DNA from 2 places in the Arthrobacter sp. 01T419 genome. Region 1 is predicted to be linked to the other one. Evidence: riboswitches for the same ligand, from Rfam matches in the RefSeq annotation. Region 1 holds a riboswitch; the other holds the start of a gene.
What was found. Region 1 has a riboswitch for thiamine pyrophosphate ahead of AC1DLO_RS15595 (bifunctional hydroxymethylpyrimidine kinase/phosphomethylpyrimidine kinase). Riboswitches for the same ligand answer to the same signal wherever they lie in the genome.
Positions count from the first base shown of each region.

Region 2: it holds a riboswitch for thiamine pyrophosphate, as region 1 does, so the genes downstream of both, thiO (glycine oxidase ThiO) here and AC1DLO_RS15595 (bifunctional hydroxymethylpyrimidine kinase/phosphomethylpyrimidine kinase) in region 1, are expected to answer to the same signal.

Region 1 covers NZ_JBFTQF010000010.1:118,021-121,019, reverse strand. Annotated here, with positions in the region: gene AC1DLO_RS15595 (bifunctional hydroxymethylpyrimidine kinase/phosphomethylpyrimidine kinase) at 1-1,419, opposite strand, end outside; TPP riboswitch at 1,411-1,507, opposite strand; gene AC1DLO_RS15590 (Rne/Rng family ribonuclease) at 1,668-2,999, opposite strand, start outside.
Region 2 covers NZ_JBFTQF010000001.1:628,566-631,564, forward strand. Annotated here, with positions in the region: gene thiO (glycine oxidase ThiO) at 1-961, opposite strand, end outside; TPP riboswitch at 953-1,072, opposite strand; gene thiE (thiamine phosphate synthase) at 1,099-1,788, shown strand; gene AC1DLO_RS02945 (RNB domain-containing ribonuclease) at 1,826-2,999, shown strand, end outside.

The DNA.
Region 1 (2,999 bases):
CGCAGCGGCATCCGTGATGTCGATCGCTTTGCGGGTAGCCTCGGCAAACGCCTCGTCGGCATAGGTGCGCAGCCAGTCCGCGTAAGGGTGCTCAGCCGGGGCTTCCGCCTGAAGATAGCCATGATGGAGTTGCTGTCCCACCTCGGCGTACAACCAGTAGCAGGGCAGGACAGCGGCCAGCAAAACGGCATAGCTGCCCGACGCCGATGCCGCCAGCAAGTGGTCCACATAGGCTTTGGTGACGGGTCCCTGTACTCCGCTGACCTGACGTCCACTGAGCCAGTTCCGGTGCAATTCAGACTCGACTTCAAGGCACATCTGCGCGCCGCGAGCCCAGAACAACTGTTCTGTTTCGCTCGGGGCCAGGGCGCTTGCTCGGGCCAGGACGCGGGAGTAGCCGTTGAGATAGATGGCATCCTGGGCCAAGTAATAGGCAAATTGCCCTTCGCCGAGCGCGCCGGACTGCAGGTCCCGGATGAAGACCAGGCCATAGATGGCCTCGAGCTCCGTTTGGGCGGCGTCCCACATCCTGGCGGCGAAAGCACCCGGCTGGAGGGCGTTCTGGTGCGCATGGAAGTGGTGGATCGGCCCGTTGCCGTTCCCCACTTCCAGCACTCCGGACTGGGTCAGCGCCTCCTGGAGCCAGGGCTTCACAACGTGCAGGGCCGACTCCCAATCGCCAAGCCGCGCCTTGGCCGTCGCCATCGCCGAGGACAGCGAACATCCTGTGCCATGGCTGTTGCGGGTCTCCACCCTGGGGCCGGCAAATTCCACTACGTCCTGGCTGAGGAGTCCTCCGGTGTTGACCAGCGCGTCCGGGCAGCTGGTTCCCTGCAGATGGCCGCCCTTCACCAAAACGGTGTTTCCGCAGGCTGCGGCCAAGCGCTTGCCCTGCTCCAGCGCCGATGCCCAGTCAGTGGCCTCAGGTTCGCCGAGCAGCACGGCCAATTCGGGAAGGTTGGGGGTAATCAAGTCAGCGAGGGGCAGGAGTTCCCGCAACGCGGTTTCAGCTGACTCCGCCAGGAGCCGGTCGCCGCTCGTGGCAATCATCACCGGGTCCAAAACCACGATGGCGGGGCGAACCTCGCCGAGCCAGCGGCGGACCTCGTCGATGACCGCGGCGTCGCCGAGCATGCCGATTTTGACGGCGTCGACAGCGATGTCCTCGCTGATGGCGTCCAGCTGCTGGCGTAGGAACTCCACGGGAGGCACGTGAACGGCAGTGACTCCCTGCGTGTTCTGTACCGTGAGCGCCGTGATGACCGCCATGCCGTAGCCGCCGTTGGCTGCGATGCTCTTCAGATCGGCTTGGATCCCGGCACCGCCCGAAGGATCGGAACCGGCAATGCTGAGGACCCTGGGAACGGCGCGGCGGACGGTATTGAGCGGGTAGACAGCTGAATGCGCTGGAACAGTCATGCGAGACATCCCTTCGCCGGTGCTAACCGGACAGGTTCAACGGGTCTGGTCTCAGCCGGCTTGGTGCGCGGCACCCCGTGTCAGTCCCCTAGCTTAACCCGGATCACTCCTGCACTAGTGAAATGGACCGGTCATAATGTCTGGCGAAATCGATTACTGGACCGGAGGCTTCAGCGGTCCGGGAACGCCGAAGCCCCGGCACCTTCCATTGGAGTAGAAGGTGCCGGGGCTTCGGACAGGGACTGTTTCTAGAGCTCGGACTTGGGGACGCCGACACCGAGGATGATCGGCTCGGCTGCTGTAGTCGTTTTGGCTGGGGCAGCGGCTGGCGCCTTAGCCTCGTGCGCAGTTCCACCCGAGGCAGCCGCGGCGACCTCGTGGTGCTCCACGTTGGTGGCGTTGGCAGCACCCTGTGCCCGGCTGGCACTACGGTTGCGCCGGCCACGGCGCCCGCGCGTTCCGGACTCCGGGGATTCCCCGGCTTCCCCGGCGGACAGCCCTGCCGGAGATTCCTGGGTTCCCGTCGCCTTCGCCTCGGTATCAGGAGCCTCGCCGAGGCCCGCAAACGCCTGTGCCAACAGATCCAGGCTCATGGCAGGCGCCCCATTCGCCGGCTCTTCGTGGTGAACGAAGGGCAACGCGACCTCTTCGCCGCCGAACCGCAGCACCGGCTTAGAGCGCTCCTCAGTAACTGAACCGGAGGCCTCCTTGGCGACAGCTGCGATCACGGGAGCCTGAACGGGAGCTGCCTCGGCCGCGGGGGCAGCTCCGGCCTCGGGCGTGCCTGCCAACGATTCCGCGGCGTGGTGGAGCTCGTCGTCGTGCAAGTGGGCGGCGTGGGCCGCGGCGGCGATGGTGGCAAGTGCTGCGCGGGTGGCTGCCTGGCGGCTTGGATCAGTGGATTCCACGGTGTGGACCGGCACAGGAGGGGTGATCGGGAGCTCAGTGGTCCCTTGCCCCGCGCCCCTGCCACGGCGGCGCTTGCGCTGCTCCGGACGGGTGGCCGGCTGTGATTCGGTACGCGGGTGGTGATGCTCGGCGGCCACAACGTTGGCCCGACGGTGCTCCACTGGCTCGTCATGGGTGACGATTCCGCGTCCCGCACACGTTTCGCACTGCTCGCCGAAGACCTCAAGCAGGCCGGTGCCCATGCGCTTGCGGGTCATCTGGACTAGGCCAAGAGAGGTCACTTCGGCAACTTGGTGCTTGGTGCGGTCCCGGCCAAGGCACTCGACCAAGCGGCGCAACACGAGATCGCGGTTGGATTCGAGGACCATGTCGATGAAGTCGATGACGATGATTCCGCCGATGTCACGCAAACGCAGCTGGCGGACCACTTCTTCGGCAGCCTCAAGATTGTTCTTGGTGACGGTCTCCTCGAGGTTACCGCCGCTGCCGGTGAACTTCCCGGTATTGACGTCAACAACCGTCATGGCCTCGGTACGGTCGATCACGAGCGAACCACCGGAGGGCAGGAAGACCTTGCGATCCAACGCCTTGTGAATCTGCTCGTCCACACGCCATGCCGAGAAGATGTCCTGATCGGAGGTCCACTTCTCGAGGCGGCCCACCAGATCCGG
Region 2 (2,999 bases), on a different contig from region 1:
ACACGCCGCCGGCTGACACCGGGTTGGCCGATCCCCCGGACGCCGACAAGCCGTCTTCACGTTGCGTCGCGCCGATCACCACGGTCCCGTCGTCGCGGGGGACGATATATACGGGCACTCCGCGCACCATTCCTCGTACGGTGGCGGTAACCAGGGGTTGCAGGTGGTCCGAGACGCGGAGCCGCAGTATGTCGCCATACACCGGACGCAACGGGAGCGACAGGCCATCCGGCAGTCCGTTCAACCGGGCGGCGTGCAGCCCGTTGGCAACCACTGTTTCCGTGGCGAGCACTTTGATGCCTGAGTCCAGCAAAGCCCCGACGACGCGCCCGTCCTCCCACAGGAGGCCAGCCGCAGTGTCCTGGACCGCAAAACCGCCTTCGACTCCCGGAATCCAACTGGAATCGCCGGGCTGGTGGCCTGCCAGCGCGCCCAGAATCGCGGCTGAAAGCCGGCGCGGATCCACTTGGTGGTCGCCTGGGATGTGGAAGGCGCAGGAAATTTGCGGGCTCAACAGAGGCTCGCGCTCCCGTGCCTCGCGTACCGGCACGGATTCCACCACCAGGCCGTTGGCCAACTGGACGTCCCGGAGGTCGGCGAGCGCCCGGCGGTCCGCAGCGTCCGCGCCGACGGCGAGGGTCGGCGTCGTGCGGTATCCCGTGCTGCTTCGGGTACTTGAGCCGGTCACATTGCGTTCGAAGTCCGGCCACATTGCCGACGATTCGAGCATGAGTTCCAGGAGGTCCTCTTCCTGGTAATGCAGTTCGCTGACGGGCGCCAACATGCCCGCTGCCGCGAAGGTAGCGCCGCTGGCCGGTGCGGGATCGATCAGAACAACCGAGCGGCCGGATCTCCGGGCTTCCCACGCAATGCCGAGGCCAATGACACCGCCACCGATCACCGCCACATCCGCGTGCAGAGGCTCGTGCAGGGGTTCGTGTTGAGTGTTTACTTCGTCCATGGGGTCCTTCCCTACGCCGGTACTAGCCGGATCAGGTCAAGCGGTCGGCGCTGAAGCCCTCTCAGCCGCGCGGCGATTGTGACTGCCGCCGCAGCTCCCGCGGTACCAGCCCAGTTTAGAGGAACTACTCTGTTTCCATGACCCAGCATGATGTCCACACCACTGCCCGCCTGTACCTATGCACCGACGCCCGCAAGCAGCAGGGCGACTTTGAGCAGTTTGTCGATGCCGCGTTCGAGGGCGGCGTGGACATCATCCAGCTGCGGGACAAGACCATTGAGGCGGCCGAGGAACTGGAGCTGCTGGAGGTCCTGCATTCCGTGGCGCACCGTCACGGCCGTCTCTGGGCCGTCAACGACCGAGCGGACGTGGCATCCCTCTCGGGCGCTCCGGTGTTCCATATCGGCCAGAAGGACATTCCGCTGCGCTCGGCGCGGAAGCTGCTCCACGACCCCACCATCATCGGTCTCTCCACGCACACCCCAGAACAAATTGACGCTGCCATCGCCGCTTCGCCTGGCCGCAGCGGACTGGACTACTTCTGTGTCGGACCGGTATGGGCAACCCCCACCAAGCCGGGGCGCTCCGCCGTCGGACTCGACTTGGTGAAGTACGCCGCCAACGCCGTAAAGAAGGCAGACGAAGAGACGGTGGGCGGCGTTGTGCTCCCTTGGTTTGCGATCGGCGGCATCGATCTGAGCAACGTTGAGGAAGTGGTGCGAGCCGGTGCCAGCCGCATCGTCGTGGTGCGGGCCATCACTGACGCAGAGGATCCGACGGCGGCTGCCCAGGCACTCCTGGCTGCCCTGGACGCTGCGGCGGCCTAGCAAGACTCCACGGGATTTTGGCGTTACCCTGACTTTCGTGTCACATCAGCGGATAGCCCCGAATGTCAGTGAAACGCCGAACACGCTCGCAGAGGCGCTCGCGGCGCTTCGAACTGAGCTTGAGCTGCCCGCTGGCTATCCCCTCGACGCGCTGCGCGACGCCGAAGCTGCGGTTTCCGGCCATGCGCTGCCGACGCAGGACCGCACGGACATTCCGTTCATCACGATCGATCCGGCATCTTCCACGGACCTCGACCAAGCCCTTTTCATTGAGCGATCCGGCGATGGTTACCGGGTTCTCTACGCGATCTCCGACGTGCCCTCTTTTGTGACTCCGGGAGGGGCGCTCGACGCCGAGACCCGCCACCGCGGGCAAACGTACTATGCCCCCGATGGGCGTATACCGCTGCACCCCGAGATCATCAGCGAGCGCGCGGCAAGCCTGCTGGCTGGCCAGACCTGCGGCGCGTTCGTATGGGACTTCGAGCTCGACGCCGACGCGGAGTTCCGCACGGTCTCCGTGCGTCGGGCCAGGGTGCGCAGCCGCGCCAAGCTCAACTACAAGGGAGTCCAGGCCGAGATTGATTCGGGAACAGCCGGTCAGGTCCTGCAACTCCTCAAGGAGGTTGGGCTCAAGCGAGTGGAACTCGAACGCCGCCGCGGCGGAGCCAGCCTGAACATGCCGGAACAGGAAATCGTCCAGTTGCCCGACGGCGAGGGGTACAGGATCGTTGCGGCTCCCCCGCTGCCGGTAGAGGACTGGAACGCCCAGATTTCGCTGATGACCGGGATGGCCGCCGCCCAGCTGATGCTCGACGGAAAGGTGGGAATCCTGCGCACCATGCCCGCCCCCGATGAGCGCTCGTTGCTCCATTTCAAGCGCCAGACCGGGGCGCTTGGCAAACCCTGGACCGGCGGGATCAGCTACGGCGAATATCTGCGGACCCTCGATGGCAGTGATCCGCGGCAACTGGCCATTCTCCATTCGGCGGGAATGCTCTTCCGTGGCGCCGGCTACACGCCTTTTGACGGCGAGGTGCCGGACAGCGTCATGCAGTCGGCCATTGGCGCCCCCTATGCACACGCGACCGCGCCGCTGCGGCGGCTCATCGATCGCTTTGTGCTGGTCATCTGCGAAGCGCTGAGCAACGGGACCGAGATCCCCGCATGGGCACGGAACGCCCTCCCGAGCCTGCCGCAAATCATGGCCT